3 regions of the Streptomyces sp. 5K101 genome follow, and region 1 is predicted to be linked to each of the others. Evidence: riboswitches for the same ligand, from Rfam matches in the RefSeq annotation. Region 1 holds a riboswitch; each other region holds the start of a gene.
What was found. Region 1 has a riboswitch for thiamine pyrophosphate ahead of thiO (glycine oxidase ThiO). Riboswitches for the same ligand answer to the same signal wherever they lie in the genome.
Positions count from the first base shown of each region.

Region 2: it holds a riboswitch for thiamine pyrophosphate, as region 1 does, so the genes downstream of both, ACLB9X_RS21745 (thiamine ABC transporter substrate binding subunit) here and thiO (glycine oxidase ThiO) in region 1, are expected to answer to the same signal.
Region 3: it holds a riboswitch for thiamine pyrophosphate, as region 1 does, so the genes downstream of both, thiC (phosphomethylpyrimidine synthase ThiC) here and thiO (glycine oxidase ThiO) in region 1, are expected to answer to the same signal.

Region 1 is NZ_JBKFFO010000001.1:339,883-346,106, forward strand. Features, by position in the region: gene thiE (thiamine phosphate synthase) at 1-590, opposite strand, end outside; gene ACLB9X_RS01500 (Rv2175c family DNA-binding protein) at 690-1,055, opposite strand; gene ACLB9X_RS01505 (NAD(P)/FAD-dependent oxidoreductase) at 1,100-2,338, opposite strand; partial or broken gene ACLB9X_RS01510 (hypothetical protein) at 2,348-2,708, opposite strand; TPP riboswitch at 2,792-2,904, shown strand; gene thiO (glycine oxidase ThiO) at 2,902-4,080, shown strand; gene thiS (sulfur carrier protein ThiS) at 4,077-4,277, shown strand; gene ACLB9X_RS01525 (thiazole synthase) at 4,283-5,077, shown strand; gene pknB (Stk1 family PASTA domain-containing Ser/Thr kinase) at 5,866-6,224, shown strand, end outside.
Region 2 is NZ_JBKFFO010000011.1:97,399-103,622, forward strand. Features, by position in the region: gene ACLB9X_RS21730 (LOG family protein) at 1-6, shown strand, start outside; gene ACLB9X_RS21735 (ABC transporter ATP-binding protein) at 187-1,236, opposite strand; gene ACLB9X_RS21740 (ABC transporter permease) at 1,236-2,852, opposite strand; gene ACLB9X_RS21745 (thiamine ABC transporter substrate binding subunit) at 2,891-3,988, opposite strand; TPP riboswitch at 3,984-4,107, opposite strand; gene rlmN (23S rRNA (adenine(2503)-C(2))-methyltransferase RlmN) at 4,171-5,277, opposite strand; gene ACLB9X_RS21755 (hypothetical protein) at 5,886-6,131, shown strand.
Region 3 is NZ_JBKFFO010000005.1:436,518-442,741, forward strand. Features, by position in the region: gene ACLB9X_RS12965 (SsgA family sporulation/cell division regulator) at 1-112, shown strand, start outside; gene ACLB9X_RS12970 (YibE/F family protein) at 135-1,463, opposite strand; TPP riboswitch at 1,535-1,667, shown strand; gene thiC (phosphomethylpyrimidine synthase ThiC) at 1,660-3,450, shown strand; gene ACLB9X_RS12980 (hypothetical protein) at 4,248-4,511, opposite strand; gene ACLB9X_RS12985 (hypothetical protein) at 4,603-4,845, opposite strand; gene ACLB9X_RS12990 (DUF5994 family protein) at 4,850-5,380, opposite strand; gene ACLB9X_RS12995 (DUF5994 family protein) at 5,716-6,224, shown strand, end outside.

The sequences.
Region 1 (6,224 bases):
GCCTCCGTGATCGCGCGTACGACGACGACCCTGCGGGCCCCCGCGTCCAGCACCTCGTCCAGGTTGGACGCGTCGATGCCGCCGATCGCGAACCAGGGCCGCTCGCTCCCCAGCGAGGCCGCGTAGCGCACGAGGCCGAGGCCCGGGGCGAAGCGGCCGGGCTTGGTGGGGGTGGGCCAGCAGGGACCGGTGCAGAAGTAGTCGACGCCCGGCTCGGCGGCGGCCGCGTCCACCTCTGCCTCGGCGTGCGTCGAGCGGCCGATGAGCACCTGGTCGCCGAGGATGGCCCGCGCGGCGGGGACGGGCAGGTCGCCCTGGCCCAGGTGCAGCACGTCCGAGCCGATGGCGTGGGCCACGTCCGCCCGGTCGTTGACCGCGAGGAGCTTGCCGTGCCGCCGGCAGGCGTCGGCGAAGACCTGCAGGTGTTCCAGCTCCTCGCCCGCCTCCATGCCCTTGTCGCGCAGCTGGACGACGTCGACGCCGCCGGCGAGCACGGCGTCCAGGAACGCCGCCAGGTCGCCCTGGCGCTTCCGGGCGTCGGTGCAGAGATACAGGCGGGCGTCGCCGAGCAGTTCGCGAGCCGTGGACATGGTGCTTCCCCCCGCAGGATGGGTGATGAGCGGCGCGCGGGTGCGGGCCGGGGCCGTGCGGCTCCCGCCCGCACCACGCGCTCCGATGGGACGACGGCGTCAGACGGCGAGCGCCTGCGCCCGGCGCTTCACCTCCGTGCCGCGATTCTCGCTCAGCGCCTGCGCCGGGGTCCCCGGCAGGGTCGGGTCCGGAGTGAACAGCCACTCCAGCATCTCTTCGTCGGTGAAGCCGTCGTCCCGCAGGAGCGTCAGGGTCCCGGAGAGGCCCTTGACCACCTTGGTGCCGTCGATGAAGGCGGCAGGCACCTGCAGTGTCCTGTTCTCACCACGGCGGACGGCGATCAGCTGGCCCTCCTTGACCAGCTGCCGCACGCGCGTCACCTCGACATCGAGCATTTCCGCGATGTCGGGCAGGTGAAGCCAGGCGGGGACGAGAGCATCGATCTTTGCGTCAATCTCGGTCACAGGAACAAGCCTGCCATCTGCGACTGACAGCCGGTAGCCGACGCCTACGCGGTCGCCCCCTTCAGGGGGACGGACGGGTCGGCGGCCCGGCCCGGGTCCAGTCGCGCGCCGGACGCGATGAGCCTGCGGCCCTGGGCCAGGTCACGCGGCCGGTCGACGGCGAGCAGCGCGACCAGCCGGCCCTCGCGCAGCCACAGCACCGACCAGCCGGCGCCTGCGGCCGGGTCGCCCCGCCACAGCAGCGTGTCGCCCGCCGGATGGTGGCCCGCGTACTGCACGAAACGGCCGAACTGCTCCGACCAGAAGTACGGCACCGGGTCGTACACCTGCGGCTCCGGGGCGGCCCCGAGGATGTTCGCCGCGACCGTGCGCGGCCCCTGCAGCGCGTTGTCCCAGTGGTGGACGAGCAGCCGGGTGCCGTAGCGGCCCGAGGGGTAGGAGGCGCAGTCACCCACGGCGTACACGTCGGGCGCGGAGGTGCGCAGGTGCCGGTCTGCGACGACGGCGCCGTCCGGGCCGAGCTCGATGCCGCTGCCGGCGAGGGCGGCGGTCGCGGGCCGGGCGCCGATGCCGACGACGACGGCGCCGGCCGCGATCCTGCGCCCCGATCCGGCCAGCACGACCGTGCCCGGCTCGACGGCGGCCACCCGCTCGCCGGTGAGCAGCTCGGCGCCCGCCTCGGCGTACCAGCGGGCCATGGGCGCCGCGACCTCGGCGGGCAGGGAGCCGGCCAGCGGACGGTCGGCCGCCTCGACGACGGTCACCGCGCAGCCCGCCTCGCGCGCGGCGGTCGCGAACTCCGCGCCGATCCAGCCCGCCCCGACGACGACGATGTCGTGCCGGCGCGCGAGCACGGGCCGGAGCCGTTCGGCGTCGTCGAGCGTCCGAAGCAGATGGACGCCCGGGACGCCGGTGGCTCCGGGCAGGGCGACGGGTTCGGCTCCGGTGGCGAGGACGAGGGCGTCGTACGGGACGGGGCCGGCGGCGGTGTCCACCTCGTGCGCCCCCGGGCGTACGCCGGTCACCTCGCAGCCGAGCCGCAGGTCGACGTCGAGCGCGTCGAAGTCGATGTCGAACGCGGAGCCCTCCGCCGTGCCCAGGAGGATCGCCTTGGAGAGCGGCGGCCGGTCGTACGGCTGGTGCGGCTCGGCGCCGATGAGGGTCACCGGTCCGGTGAAGCCCTGTTCCCGCAGGGCGACCGCGGTCTGCACCCCGGCCATGCCCGCGCCGACCACGACGACCCGTCGCACGTCCCCCGCCTGTTCCCGCGTGTGCTCGCTCACCCGGCCACCTTAAGCTTCTGACGAACCATCAGGCAGCAGCCGCTCGACGACGCTGGTCCCGCTGCCCTCCTGCGACTCCCACTCCCAGGTCTCCTCCAGGCGCACGCGCCCGTCTGGCAGTTCGACGACGGTGGACAGGCAGTGGCCGGTGGACGTCCCGCCGTCGGTCTTCAACTGGACATAACGGAAGTCCAGCCGGTCGCCCTCGCGGGTGCCGACGAGGTGGCCGCGCACCACGTCGCCGCCCGCGTACTCGGCCCAGATCCGCCCTTGCTCCTCGTGGTACAGGAACCGGGTACGGGGTGCCGACCTGGCCCGGGGCCTGGTCGGCCACCGGCGCGAGCACCAGTCCGTCGAGCGATGTCGCCACTGCCTCCACCCTCCTGCGCACCCGCGCCGGGGGACGGCGGCTCCCTTACTGCGCGCCTGGGCGTGGGGTTAGGGTGGCCACCGTAAGGCACTCGCGGGAGCCCGGACGCACCGGGCTGAGAGGGAGGCTGGCCGGCCTCCGACCGTACGAACCTGATCCGGGTCATGCCGGCGAAGGGAGGGGCTGGACGCCCATGTCTCGTACACCAGACGCACCCGACGTCCTCGTCGTCGGGGGCGGGATCATCGGCCTGGTCACGGCCTGGCGCGCGGCGCAGCGCGGGCTGCGCGTGGCCGTCGCCGATCCGGAGCCCGGCGGCGGGGCCGCACGGGTCGCGGCCGGCATGCTGGCCGCCGTCACCGAACTCCACTACGGCGAGCAGACGCTGCTCGGCCTGAACCTCGAATCGGCCCGCCGCTACCCGGCGTTCGCCGCCGAACTGGAGGAGGCGAGCGGGCGGTCGGTCGGCTACCGCGCGTGCGGCACCCTCGCCGTCGCCCTCGACGCCGACGACCGCGCGCACCTGCGGGAACTGCACGCCCTGCAACGCCGTTCGGGCCTGGAGTCGGAGTGGCTCACCGGTCGCGAGTGCCGCCGCCTGGAGCCCATGCTGGCGCCGGGGGTCCGCGGCGGTCTGCGGGTCGACGGGGACCACCAGGTCGATCCGCGACGGCTCGCCTCGGCGCTGGTCGTCGCCTGCGAGCGTGCCGGGGTCGACTTCCGCCGCGCCTGGGCGGAGCGGCTGCTGATCGTGCGCGACCGCGCCGCGGGCGCGGTCCTCGACGACGGGACGGAGGTCGCCGCCGGCCAGGTGGTGCTGGCGGGCGGCAGCCTGAGCGGCCGCCTCGGCGGGGTGCCGGACGACGTGCTGCCTCCCGTACGGCCGGTGAAGGGCCAGGTCCTGCGGCTGACGGTGCCGGGTGCGTACGCGCCGTTCCTGTCCCGCACCGTGCGCGCGGTGGTACGCGGCAGCCACGTGTATCTCGTGCCGCGTCAGAACGGCGAGCTGGTGGTCGGCGCGACCACCGAGGAACTGGGCTGGGACACGACCGTCACCGCCGGCGGCGTGTACGAACTGCTGCGGGACGCGCACGAGCTGGTGCCCGGCATCACCGAACTGCCGCTGACCGAGACGCGCGCCGGGCTGCGGCCCGGCTCCCCGGACAACGCGCCGGTGCTGGGATTCACCGAACTGCCGGGGCTGTTGCTCGCGACCGGCCACTACCGCAACGGGGTGCTGCTCACGCCCGTGACCGGCGATGTGCTCGCCGACGCGCTCACCAGCGGTCAACTGCCGGAGCTGGCATGTCCGTTCAGCCCCCACCGGTTTTTTCCGGCCGCCGTACGCGTACGACAGGAGCAGCCCGCATGAACGTCTCCGTCAACGGCGAGACCCGCGAGCTCGCCGACCGCACCACGCTGGACACCGTGGTGGCGGCCCTCACTACGGCCCCCTCCGGGGTGGCCGCCGCCGTCAACGAGGCCGTCGTCCCGCGCAGCCAGTGGGCGGGCACCCGGCTCGGCGACGGCGACCGGGTCGAGATCCTCACCGCCGTGCAGGGAGGCTGACCGCCATGGCCGACGACCGTCTCACCATCGGCGGCACCGCGTTCACCTCGCGGCTGATCATGGGTACGGGCGGGGCGCCCAGCCTCGACGTCCTGGAGCGCTCGCTGCTCGCGAGCGGCACGGAACTCACCACGGTCGCGATGCGGCGTCTCGACCCGACCGTGCAGGGGTCGGTTCTGTCCGTCCTGACCACGCTGGGCATCCAGGTCCTGCCGAACACAGCCGGCTGTTTCACCGCCGGCGAGGCCGTCCTGACGGCACGGCTCGCGCGGGAGGCGCTGGGCACGGACTGGATCAAGCTGGAGGTCGTCGCGGACGAGCGCACACTGCTGCCGGACGGCGTGGCGCTGCTGGAGGCGGCCGAGACGCTGGTCGACGACGGTTTCACGGTCCTGCCGTACACCAACGACGACCCGGTGCTGGCGCGGAAGCTGGAGGACGTGGGGTGCGCGGCGATCATGCCGCTGGGCTCACCGATCGGGTCCGGCCTCGGCATCCGCAACCCGCACAACTTCCAGCTGATCGTCGAGCAGGCGGGCGTACCGGTGATCCTGGACGCGGGCGCGGGCACGGCGTCGGACGCGGCGCTGGCGATGGAACTGGGGTGCGCGGCGGTGATGCTGGCGTCGGCGGTGACGCGGGCGCAGGAGCCGGTGCTGATGGCGGAGGCGATGCGGCACGCGGTGGAGGCGGGCCGCCTGGCGTACCGGGCGGGGCGCATACCCCGCCGCCACTTCGCGGAGGCATCGTCGCCGACGGAGGGCCGCGCGTCGCTGGACCCGGAGCGGCCGGCGTTCTGAGGGCGTGGGGTGCGGGTGCGGTGCGGGAGCCGCTGCGCGGGTATGTCCCCCACCCCGCCCCTTCCCGAACTGGGGGCAAGCCCCCAGACCCCTGACGCCCTTCGGGCGTTACGGGGCTCCGCCCCGGACCCCGCGCCTCAAACGCCGGCGGGGCTTGTTTTCGCTCCGCGAAACCAGCCGCCGGGCACCCACGCAGGCCGCCGGGCCAAGGCACGCCCGACCGCCGGCCGCAGAGCCACTGCACACGGGCCTGCCAGGTCTGGCCCACTCCGGGCCGCCTACCCCGCGCGCACGGCCGCCAGCCGTACAGCCAGCGCGGGGACGGCGGTCAGGCCGTACAGGCAGTGCGGGCACGGGCGCCAGGCCACACGGGCCTGGAAGGCTGGCTCCTATGCGGGCCGCGCACCCGCACGGCCACCAGGCCATGCGGGCCGTGGAGGCCCTGGCCGACTGCGGGCCGCGTACCCCGCGCGCACGGCCGCCAGGCCGTACAACCAGTGCGCGCACAGCCGCCAGGCCACACCGGCCGCCCTGAAGGCCTGGCCCACTCCGGGCCACGTACCCCGCGCGCACGGCCGCCAGGCCGCAGAGCCGGTGCGGGCACGGCCGTCAGGCCGTACAGGCAGTGCGGGCACCGTCAGGCCGGGCGGGGGCCTGGGGGACCGCCCCCAGTTCGGGAAGGGGCGGGGAGGGCAAAGTCACCGCAGGCGCACGACAACCGTCACAGCCCCGCTGCAAGCGCATCCGCGCCGGGCAGAGCGCGCCCGCCCGCCTCGTAGAATCGCCGGGTGGACACGACCCTCTCAGACCCCCTCGTCGGGCACGTGCTCGACGGCCGCTATCGCGTCGACGCGCGTATCGCCGTCGGTGGCATGGCCACGGTCTACCGGGCCGTCGACACCCGGCTCGACCGGGTCCTCGCCCTCAAGGTGATGCACCCCGATCTCGCCACCGACGCGACGTTCGTGGAGCGGTTCATCCGCGAGGCCAAGTCCGTGGCCCGGCTGGCGCACCCCAACGTCGTCGGGGTCTTCGACCAGGGCGCGGAGGGCGCGTACGTCTATCTGGCGATGGAGTACGTCGCCGGGTGCACCCTGCGCGACGTCCTGCGCGAGCGCGGCGCGCTCCAGCCGCGGGCCGCGCTCGA
Region 2 (6,224 bases), on a different contig from region 1:
GCGTAGGCGAGGCGAGCGGGACCGTGGGCCCGGCGGCCGGTACCGGTATCGTTGGTCCGGCACCGGCACCGGCACCGTGGCCCGGCAACGACACCGAGGCCCGTACGCCGCGCACCAGCACAGGGACCGCGGGTCAGGCAACGTAACCGTGCGTCGGGTGCCGGGCGCCGGGACCGGGCCCGTGGGTCAGGGGCCGGGTGTCAGGACCACCACGTCGTCCGCGGTGATCACCACGCCGACCGCTGCCCCCTCGCCCGGCGCGGCGCGCAGGGAACACTCGGCCTCCAGCACGGGTCCCTCGGCAGGCTGCAGACGCAGGGCGACGTGGCTGCCGCGGAACGTCCGCGAGACGACCGTGGCCGCCAGGCCCTGGCCCGGCTCCACGACGTGCACCCCGGACGGCCGTACGAGCAGCGAGCGTTCGCCCTGCGGCGAGCAGTCCGGGACGGGAATCTTGCCCCAGGGGGTGTCGGCTGCCGCGCCACTGACCGTGGCCGGCACGACGTTGTCGAAGCCGAGGAAGCGTGCGACGAACTCCGACGCCGGGCGCTGCCACACCTCCAGCGGCGTCCCCGTCTGGGCGATGCGCCCCTCCTGCATGACCACGACACGGTCGGCGAGCGCGAAGGCCTCCCCCTGGTCGTGGGTGACGGCGAGGACCGTGGTTCCCAACCGGCCGAACAGCCCGCGCAGTTCGACGACGAGCCGCTCGCGCAGCCCGCGGTCCAGCTGGCCGAGCGGCTCGTCGAGCATCAGCAGCTTGGGCTCCGGCGCCAGCGCCCTGGCGAGCGCGACCCGTTGCTGCTCACCACCGGACAGCGCGGCCACGGACCGTCGCTGCGCCCCCGGCAGCCCGACGAGCTCGAGCAACTCGTCCACCCGGCGGCTGCGGCGGCCGACGCGCGAGGTCTCCCCCGCTCCGGAGGGACGCATGCGCAGGCCGAAGGCGACGTTGCCCGCCACGTCGCGGTGCGGGAAGAGCTGGTGGTCCTGGAACATCAGCCCCACGCCCCGGCGGTGGACCGGCACTCCGGCCTGGTCGGCGCCCGCGAGCAGCACCCGGCCCGCGTCGGCACGCTGGAGTCCGGCGACCACCCTGAGCAGCGTGGACTTGCCACTGCCGCTCGGTCCCAGCACGCAGACGATCTCGTGCTCGGCGACCTTCAGGTCGACCGCTTCGAGGGCGGCCCGGGAGCCGAACCGTACGGTGACGCCCTCCAGTTCCAGCAGCGCCATCAGAACTCCTCGGAGGTGGTGTCGGTACGGAGGCGTTCGAGGAGGAGCAGCGCGGCGGCGCACACCACCATCAGGATCGTGCCGAGGGCCATCGCCTGCCCGTAGTTGAGCTCTCCGGGCCTGCCCAGCAGCCGGGCGACGGCGACGGGCAGCGTCGGCTGGTCGGGCCGGGCGATGAAGACGGTCGCCCCGAACTCGCCGAGTGACACGGCGAACGCGAATCCCGCCGCCACCAGCAGCGCCCGGCTCACCAGCGGCAGATCGACCTCGCGCCAGGCGCGCAGCGGCGACGCGCCGAGCACGGCCGCCGCCTCGCGCAGCCGGACGTCGACGGCGCGCAGCACGGGCAGCATCGTCCGTACGACGAAGGGCACGCCGACCAGCGCCTGCGCGAGCGGCACCAGCATCCACGAGCCGCGCAGGTCGACCGGCGGCTCGTCGAGCGCGATCAGGAAGCCGAAGCCGACGGTCACCGCCGAGACCCCGAGGGGCAGCATCAGCAGGGCGTCGAATCCCCGGACGAGCCGGCCGGCCCGGAGGGTGAGGGCGGCCGCCGCGAGCCCGCCGACCAGTACCGAGACGGCGGTCGCGACGAGCGCGTACTCCAGCGAGTTGGCCACGGCGTCGACCGGCGGGACGAGGAAGGCGCCGCCGGTCTCGTCGAGCACGGTGAGCGCGCGGTAGTAGTCGAACCCGTAGCCGCGGGGAGTGTCGAAGGACCGCTCGACCAGTACGCCGAGCGGCGCGATCAGCAGCAGGGCGACGCTGCCCAGCACCCCGCAGAGCACGCTCCACTGGGCAGCTCCGCGCGGACGATGTGCGGTACGGGCCGGGTCCACGAGCCTGAGCGCGCCCTCACGGCGCCGCACGACACGGGCGTGGACGGCGAGGACGACGCAGACGGTGGCGAACTGCAGCATCGTGAGCACGGCCGCCGTCGGCAGGTCGAGCATCTCGGCCGTCTGCCGGTAGATCTCCACTTCGAGGGTGGCGAAGGTGGGACCGCCGAGGATCTGCACGATGCCGAAGGAGCTGAAGGTGAACAGGAAGACCATCAGCGCGGCCGCGGCGACGGACGGCACGAGCGCGGGAAGCGTCACCCGCCGCCAGGCCGTCAGCCGCCCGGCGCCGAGCACCCGCGCGGCCTCCTCCTGACGCGGGTCGAGCTGCGACCACAGGCCGCCGACGGTGCGGACGACCACGGCGTAGTTGAAGAAGACGTGCGCGAGCAGGATCGCCCAGACCGTGGTGTCCAGGCGCACGCCCCACAGCTCGTCGAGCAGCCCGCCGCGGCCCAAAAGGGCGAGGAAGGCCGTGCCGACGACGACCGTCGGCAGCACGAACGGCACAGTGACCACGGCACGCAGGAGGCGCCTGCCGGGGAAGTCGAGCCGGGCGAACACGTAGGCGCCGGGCAGGGCGACGAGCAGGGTGAGCGCGGTGGAGGCGAGCGCCTGCCAGGTGGTGAACCACAGGACGTGCAGGATGTCCGGGCGTCCGAGGACCTCACCGAACCGCCCGAACTGCCAGGCGCCCTCGACGCGCAGGCCGCGGCCGACGATCGCGGTGACCGGATAGGCGAAGAAGACGGCGAAGAACGCGACGGGTCCGGCCATCAGGGCGAACCGTGCCGCGTTCCCCCGCAGCAACTGCCTTACTTCAGGACGAGCGAGGACCACGACCGGACCCACTGCTCACGGTTCTCGGCGATCGTGCCGGGAGCGACGGTCTCGGGCTTGTCGACGACCACGCCGTGCTCGGTGAACAGCTCGGGCAGCTTCGCGCCCTCGACCACGGGGTTGACGAACATGGTGAGCGGCATGCCCTCCTGGAACGTCCTGGTGATCAGGAAGTCCAGCAGCGCCTTGCCGCCCGCCTCGTTCTTCGCACCCTTGAGCAGCCCGGCGAACTCGATCTGGCGGAAGCAGGTGCCGGTCGCGACACCCGTGGGCGCCTCGGCGGGCTGCGGGTCGGCGTAGAGGACCTCGACCGGCGGGCTGGAGGCGTACGAGACGACGAGGGGACGGTCGGCTCCCGCCTTCTTGCCGCCCGCCGAGCCGGAGAACTCCTCGTTGTACGCCTGCTCCCAGCCGTCGACGACCTTGACGCCGTTGGCCTTGAGCTTCTTCCAGTAGTCCTGCCAGCCGGACTCGCCGAACGCACCGACGCTGCCGAGCAGGAAGCCGAGGCCGGGCGAGGACGTCGCCGGGTTCTCGACGACGAGCAGGTTCTTGTACGCGGGCTTCGCGAGGTCGGCGAAGGTCTTCGGGGGCGCGAGCTTCTCGTCGGCGAAGTACTTCTTGTCGTAGTTCACGCAGATGTCGCCGGTGTCGACGGGCGTGACACGGTGCTTGTCCCCGTCGAGCCGCGCCTCGTCCGCCACCTGGTCCAGCCCCTGGGCCTCGTAGGGCGTGAACAGGTCGTTGTCGAGGGCGCGGGAGAGCAGGGTGTTGTCGACGCCGAAGAAGACGTCGCCCTGCGGGGAGCCCTTGGTGAGGATCTCCTTGTTGAGCGCGGCGCCGGCGTCCCCGCTCTTGAGGACCTTGATGGTGTACCCGGTCTGCCGGGTGAACTCCTTGAGGACGGCGTCGGACGCCGCGAAGGAGTCGTGGCTGACAAGGGTGACGGTCTTGGACCCGCCGCTTGTGCCGGACCCGGAGTCCTCGGACCCGCCGCCGCAGGCCGCGAGGGCGGTGACGCCGAGGGCGGCGGCGAGTGCTGCGCCGGCGGCACGCCGAAGCTGGCTGTTCATGATGGTGCTGACTCCCTACGCCGGTATGACCCGGATCAGGTCCGAGGGTCTGCGGCCCCTGGGCGTCTTCGCACGCCCTGCCGCACTCTCAGCGCTGCTGCGCTCCCCTGTCGGAATGTTTCGTTGTTCATTTGTGCGAACGCACAGGGCACAGTATCAGCCACCCGGCCGACGGCCCCCGGTCACCTCTCCTGCGCCGCCAGCTGCCCGCACGCGCCGTCGATCTCCTGCCCGCGAGTGTCCCGGACCGTGACCGGCACACCGTGGGCGGCGATGGCCTCCACGAACGCCTTCTCGTCCTCCGGCCGCGACGCGGTCCACTTGGAGCCGGGCGTGGGGTTCAGCGGGATCAGGTTGACATGGACCCGCTTGCCCTTGAGGAGCCGGCCGAGCAGATCGCCGCGCCACGCCTGGTCGTTGATGTCGCGGATCAGCGCGTACTCGACGGAGATCCGGCGGCCGGACTTCTCCGCGTACTCCCAGGCGGCGTCGAGGACCTCGCGGACCTTCCAACGGGTGTTGACCGGCACGAGCGTGTCGCGCAGCTCGTCGTCCGGCGCGTGCAGGGAGACGGCGAGGCGGCACTTGAAGCCCTCGTCGGCGAAGCGCAGCATCGCGGGGACCAGGCCCACCGTGGAGACGGTGATGCCGCGCTGCGAGAGGCCGAGACCGTCGGGCTCGGGGTCGGTCAGCCGGCGGATGGCACCGACGACCCGCTTGTAGTTGGCGAGCGGCTCGCCCATGCCCATGAACACGATGTTGGACAGCCGGGCCGGGCCGCCGGGGACCTCTCCGTCCCGCAGCGCGCGCATGCCGTCGACGATCTGGTGCACGATCTCGGCGGTGGACAGGTTCCGGTCGAGACCGGCCTGTCCGGTCGCGCAGAACGGACAGTTCATCCCGCAGCCCGCCTGCGAGGAGATGCACATCGTGACCCGGTCCGGGTAGCGCATCAGGACGGACTCGACGAGCGTGCCGTCGTGGAGGCGCCACAGCGTCTTGCGGGTGGTGTCGTTGTCGCAGGAGATGTGCCGCACGACCGACATCAGATCGGGCAGCAGCTCCGTGGCGAGCTTCTCGCGCGCGGCAGCGGGGATGTCGGTCCACTGCGCGGGGTCGTGCGCGTACCGCGCGAAGTAGTGCTGGGACAGCTGCTTGGCGCGGAACGGCTTCTCGCCGATCGCGGCGACGGCGTCCTTGCGCTCGGCAGGCGAGAGGTCGGCGAGGTGCCGCGGGGGCTTCTTGGCTCCGCGGGGCGCGACGAAAGTGAGTTCTCCGGGCTTGGGCATGGTGCTACCAGTGTCGCAGACGGAGTCCGGTGACCCGCGGGCCTCGATGCCGGCGGTGGGCGTCATCGGTCGTTGCCGGTCGCTGTGGGGCAACCTTGGACGGCCCGCAGACGGCCCAGCCGGAACACGTTCTGGCTGGCCGGCAGGGCAAGGAGCGGCTTGAACGACCGCACGAGCCGTCGACCACGGCAGGGCGAACCTCTCCCCCGCGCGTGGTCCCTGCCGAACCAGCGCCCGACCACAGCAAGCCAGACCTGGCCGAGCAGGCCCGCAGCGCAGCCGGGTCCGAAGGGGCGATGCCGACCGAATAGCCGCCAGGCGGTCGGCATGGAGGCCGCCGGTCCGAACACCGCTGGAGGGCCACGCGTCGCGTCGGAGCCCGGTGCCCGATGCTGCCGACAGGTGGCCAAGAGGGGGATTCAAATCGCCCATACGGCCCCAATCATGTGACCTCCAACCATCTGGCAGATACCGGCATTTAGCGTCACTGCAGCGATCGTCAGCTCCGCATCAAGTGCACTGCAGGAGGTCTTTGTGTCGGTTATCGCAGTAGTACAGGGAACACCAGAACCGTCACCACGATCCCGGTCGGCGACGCGCCCACCGGCGTGGCCATCACCCCGGACGGTCGCCGCGTCTACGTCACCAACGCCGGTGACGACACCGTGTCGGTGATCAACACCAACCTCAACGCCGTCATCAGCACCGTTCAGGTGGGCGACTCCCCGCAGCAGGTGGCGATCGGGACCATCGGCAAGGACGACAAAGGCAAAGACAAGGACGGTCAGCACCCAGGGCAGCTGTCCACCGCAAGCGACATCCTCAGCCGGATCATGACGCCGACAACCTCCTGAAACCGCCCGACGCCTGCCCTTCCCTTGGAGGGCAGGGCCGCCCGTCGCGTCGGAAACGAAGAACGTGACGTCAAGGGACAGGGCACTGAGCGA
Region 3 (6,224 bases), on a different contig from region 1:
CGACCGTACGGACAAACTGGTGCCGCTCGGCCAGGAGCTCGCGCTGGGCGATCTCGAGGTCAGCCTGGAGGAGGAGCTCGGGCGCATCCTGGCCGAGGAGAACGCCGGCTGACGAACGGTCAGCCGCCGTCCGGCTACTTCTTGCGGCGCCGCCCCCTGCCGCCCCGCGCGGGTGCCGCCGTCGTCTCGCCCGCTCGGCCGGGACGGTCCGCCGAGACGACCAGGGCGGCGAGCGCTGTGGTCACCGGCACCGAGGCGACGAGGCCGATCGAGCCCACCAGGGTCCGCACGATCTCCTCCGCCACCAACTCGCTGTTCGCCACCGTGCCCACGCTGGACTGGGCGATCGAGAAGAGCAGCAGCAGCGGCAGGGCCGCGCCCGCGTAGGCGAGGACGAGCGTGTTGACGACCGAGGCGATGTGGTCGCGGCCGATCCGGATGGCGGACCGGTAGAGGCCGCGCGGCCCCATGCCCGGATCGGCCTGGTGCAGTTCCCAGACCGCCGAGGTCTGCGTCACCGTGACGTCGTCGAGCACGCCGAGCGAGCCGATGATGACTCCCGCGAGCAGCAGGCCGCTCATGTCGATGTTCGGGTAGAGGCCCTTGATCAGGCCGGTGTTGTCGTCGGTGTTGCCGCTGAGGCTGGCCCAGCCGATGAACAGCGAGCCGAGCAGGCCGATGAGCAGCAGCGAGATCAGCGTGCCCAGCACGGCGACCGACGTCCGCGCCGTGATGCCGTGGCACGAGTAGAGGGCGATCAGCATGATCGCGCTCGCCCCGACCACCGCGACCAGCAGCGGATTCGACCCCTGCAGGATCGCGGGCAGGATGAACAGCGTCAGCACGGCGAACGAGACGGCGAGCGCGATCAGCGCCATCACGCCGCGCATACGCCCGACCAGGACCACCACCAGGGCGAAGATGCCCGCCAGCAGAGCCATCGGGAATCCGCGGTCCACATCGGTCACCGAGTACTGCAGATCGCGGGGGGCGTCCGGCGCGTACGCCACCACCACGCCCTGGCCCTCCTTCAGCTGCCGCGGCGCGTCGGGCTGGACGATCTCGACGAACCTGCGGCCCTTGTCCTTGCCGGTGGTGACCTCGACGGTGGCCTTTCCGCAGTCGCCCTGCTGCGCGGCGACCGCCTCTCGGCCCTCTGGCGTCGACGTGTCGCCCGTCGGCGGGACCTGGCCCGCGTTGACGTCCTTGCAGTCGACCCTCTCGACGCTCACGACCCTGCCCTGCTCGGTCTGCCGGTCGAAGCCGACCCCCGAGCGCTCGTGGCCGGGCGCCTCGCCCGGCCACAGCACGGCGAGGCCGACCAGAACGGCCGTCGCGAAGGGGATCAACACCGCGGCGATGACCCTGCGGAGGTGCCGGGAGACCGGCGCTGCCGGCCCGTGACTGTGCACGTGGCCGTGATCGTGGCCCTGCTGTTCGGGGTGCTGCGGCGATGAGGTCACGGACCGATCATCGCAAGAACGAGAGGGGCCCTCTGTTCAGCGCGCCAGACATGACGCTAGCGTGGTGCCACCTTTGCACACGCGGGAGCTCGGAGCACCGGGCTGAGAGGGCGCTGACCTTCGTACATCCGTACGGGACAGCTGCGCCGACCGCCGAACCTGTTACCGGGTAATGCCGGCGTAGGGAGTAGGTCTCATGACCGTATCGGACGCACGCACGCCTGCCTCCAACGAGAACGACGAGGCCGGGAAGTCCATCGGCTGGCACAAGGGATACGTCGAGGGCTCGCGTCCCGACCTCCGCGTGCCGGTCCGCAAGGTGCACCTCACCAACGGCAAGGACGTGACGCTGTACGACACGTCGGGGCCGTACACGGACCCGAACGTCGAGACGGACGTACGCCGCGGTCTGCCCCCGCTGCGGGAGAACTGGATCATCGGTCGCGGCGACACCGAGGAGTACGCGGGCCGCCCGGTCCGCCCCGAGGACGACGGGATCAAGCACACGTCTCCGCGCGGGGGCCTGCGCAACCTCGACGCCGTCTTCCCCGGCCGTCCGCGTCAGCCCCGCCGGGGCCGGGACGGCCAGGCGGTGACGCAGCTCGCGTACGCCCGCCGCGGCGAGATCACGCCGGAGATGGAATACGTCGCCCTTCGCGAGAACGTCGCGCCCGAGGTGGTGCGCCAGGAGATCGCCGCGGGCCGCGCCGTCCTGCCGGCGAACGTCAACCACCCGGAGATCGAGCCGATGATCATCGGCAAGCGGTTCCTGGTGAAGGTCAACGCCAACATCGGCAACTCCGCGGTCACCTCCTCCATCGAGGAGGAGGTCGAGAAGATGACCTGGGCGACCCGCTGGGGCGCCGACACGGTCATGGACCTGTCCACCGGCCGCAACATCCACACCACTCGTGAGTGGGTCCTGCGCAACTCCCCCGTGCCGATCGGCACGGTGCCGCTGTACCAGGCACTGGAGAAGGTCGACGGCAAAGCCGAGGAGCTGACCTGGGAGATCTACAAGGACACGGTCATCGAGCAGGCCGAGCAGGGCGTCGACTACATGACGGTCCACGCCGGCGTCCGCCTGGCGTACGTGCCGCTCACCGCGAACCGCAAGACCGGGATCGTCTCGCGCGGCGGCTCGATCATGGCGGCGTGGTGCCTGGCGCACCACAAGGAGAGCTTCCTCTACGAGAACTTCGAGGAGCTGTGCGAGATCCTCGCCGCGTACGACGTCACGTACTCGCTCGGCGACGGCCTGCGCCCCGGCTCGATCGCGGACGCCAACGACGAGGCGCAGTTCGCGGAGCTCAGGACGCTCGGTGAGCTGAACACGATCGCCAAGCGGCACCATGTGCAAACCATGATCGAGGGCCCGGGCCACGTCCCGATGCACAAGATCAAGGAGAACATCGACCTCCAGCAGGAGATCTGCGAGGAGGCGCCGTTCTACACGCTCGGCCCGCTGACCACCGACATCGCTCCGGCCTACGACCACATCACCTCCGGCATCGGAGCGGCGATGATCGCATGGTGGGGCACGGCCATGCTCTGTTACGTGACGCCCAAGGAGCACCTGGGCCTGCCGAACCGCGACGACGTGAAGACCGGTGTCATCACGTACAAGATCGCGGCGCACGCGGCGGACCTGGCCAAGGGGCACCCGGGCGCCCAGGAGTGGGACGACGCGCTGTCCGACGCCCGCTTCGAGTTCCGGTGGGAGGACCAGTTCAACCTGGCCCTCGACCCGGATACGGCACGGGAGTTCCACGACGAGACGCTGCCCGCCGAGCCGGCGAAGACCGCGCACTTCTGCTCGATGTGCGGCCCGAAGTTCTGCTCGATGAAGATCAGCAGAAGCATCACAGAGCGGTTCGCCCCGGATCTCGCCATGACCAGTGACGATGACGTTGAAGCGGGCATGCTCGCCAAGTCGAAGGAGTTCGCGGAGGCCGGCCACCGCGTCTACCTCCCTATCGCGGACTGATCTTCTTACGTCTCAGCGTCCCTCGGCATGCGACCCGGGGGACGCTGTCGTCTCTCACGAACGAGCTGCGGCAGGAAATGTCTGGTGGCGCGGCCGGGCGGCGACCTCTGACTGGGCCACTGTCACCGGCGCCGACCGACGCGTTCGCGAAAACTGTCCTTGCCGGGCTGCCGATCGCCCTCCACCATAGCCGCGCCCTTTCACGTCACCAGCCCTGCTTTCACGTTCGCCTGCCGCGCCGGCTGTCTCCAAACGAGTGGGTCGCCCGGGGCAGCCGTGTGCTGGGCTTCGATGCCTTGCTGCCAGGATCCGCTCGATCACTACCGTCGTGTCGACCGTGCGCAACGGCCCCGGCGTTTACACACCGGGGCCGCCCATCCAGGCCGTCGCACGTGAGAAGTGCGCCGACCCATGCACAATGGTATGCCTATGCCGCTTATCCGGCATAAGGGACTCTTCAGATAATACGTTCCTTGATCGGAAAGGCTCGGCGCCGTGTCAGCCGCGTTCCTCCTCTTGGGCCTCCATGAGCCGGATTCCGTGGTGCGTCAGCGTGACCAGTGCGGGTGTGGTTCCTGTGTCCAGCCGACCGTGATGAGCCCGTCGCCCGCGAGATACGCACAGGCTGCGGCCAGGTCCTGCTCAGGCATGTGGAGGTCGTTGCGCAGCTGTGCCAAGGAGGCGTTTGCCGTCTGGGGCCTCCTACAGGGTCTTCATGATCGCTTCGCGATAGTTCTTCCGCTCGCGAAGTGTTGCCATGATTGCTGCCCACTGGTGCTGGGGATGAGGTCCTTTCCTCAGACTTCGTCCGTCTGTGTGCGGTCCTGCGCGGAGGACCGACTGGTTTCCAGCCAGGGCTGTGCCCGCTCTGCCGTGTGCGTCGTGTCCACCGTGAGGTGGAGGCGGGTTCCGCCGTCGCTCCCCGCGGGGTAGCTGCGCTGTTCGGTGGCGGCGAAGCGTTGACGGAGTGCCTCTGCGACCTGACGGGCAGCCTTGGGGGATGCCGCGACGATCCGCACCTCGGCCCGCCCGTCCGAGGGGGGTTGTTCTGTAGGCTTCACGGTGGCTTCTTTCATCGGGACGACGTGCCGGTGGGCGGACGCTTGGCGCCACGCCCACCGGCACGGCCCCGGTCAGGAGACAGGTCAGGCGTCATCCGCGGCCCTTCTCGGTGTTCGCCTTGAGTGGTGACGAGCGGGTTTGCGGGGACGGCGGGCGACCCGGCATGTTCTTCCGGTGTCGGGTCTTCCGGCTCCGTCGGCCGATTCCCGGCAGGGCATCGCCGTAGTGGAATGCTGCGATCCGCTCGTCGTGCTGGCCGTTGAGCAGATGGATCAGCAGCACTCCGGCAATGATCATGGCGATGATCACGGAGATGGTGATCGCGATCTCCATGACCTCACATCCCTCGGGCGGAGCTCATGGATCCGGGCGGGTTCTGGTTCTCAGCCGCCACTGAGGCGTGCCCGCCTTCGGTCTCCCACTCCTCTTCCGGTTCGAGCGACTCCTGCACCTCACGAGAGGTTTCCTCGTTCGTCATCAGAGTGCTGGCGGTGGCGACCCCGCCGGGGGTTGTTGCGGCGGCCATCAGCCGGGCGGCGGCAGCCGCGTCGGTCTCCGGGGGGATTACCAGCAGGTCCCAGCGGCCCGCGGTGTAGGAGAGGAGAATCAGCTTGTGCGGGTCCTGCTCATCGGCGAACCAGCCGACGTGCACCGTGTGTCCCGCGACGGGCACCTTGCGTGGGATTATGGGCCAGTGCGTCGGGTTCACCGTCACACGCGTGATCCGGCCCCAACGGGCGTCCAGTATGTCGATGAGGGTGGGGAGTTCCTCGGAGAGATCGCGGGAGCGAGGCCACCAGGCGCCGTCCAGGAGACCCGGGGCGGGCCCACCCGCGGTCAGAGACAGGCGGGCCGCTGGTGGGGTCACGCGGTCACTGTCAGTCGTACGATCGATGGTCGCGGTCATGGCGCGGACCTGTCCCCGGGGCTCGTGTCGGCGTCCCGGTGTTGTTGCTCGCCGAGAACGACACCGGCATGAGCGCCGGCGTGCGAAGTACTCCCGGTGTCTTCACTCTACTCCGGGCACGGTCCACAAAAGCCCGCGCGTGACCAACCACTTCGTCGGGAACTCGGGGTCTGGATCAGCGGCGCGCAGGTGAGCCTGGACATAGGTACACGGAGTACGGTGAAACCGGCAGCCGCGCCAACGTCCTCCCAGGCGGTCAGCGGGCATGCCGAACTTTAAAGACGGGTGAGCACACCATGTCCGACGCCGAAACCCCGCGTGAAACGAAGCTTCTGCCGGACGCGATTCACCATGCCGTGAAACCTGGAACAGCCCTCCTGCGGCTGGAGACGACACATGCCCGTCAGGGAGTTCTCGACGGCGCATGGTGGCCGCGTTCCCGCGAAATCGGCGCCGAACTGCCGAGCCTCATCACCGCGCTGACCGAGTACCTCGGACCCGTCACGCGCGTCGGCCTGGACTCCAGTGCCTGGGAAAACCTACCGACACGACTGATCATCAACGACCTGGTCGTGCACATCGACTCCTTCCCGGTCGGTGACGACACCGTCCTCATCACCCGAGGCGAGCGCGACCACTTCTCCCTGCTGGTGATCCCACCGGACACGACTCCCGACGCGGCACGCGCAGCGATGGCCCAGGCCGTCCGCGCCGGCAACGCCACGGCCGAGCAGATCCTCATCGACACCGGCACCGGCCGGACACGCCCGATCGGCACGGAAGACCCGCAGACGGGCCAGGAACG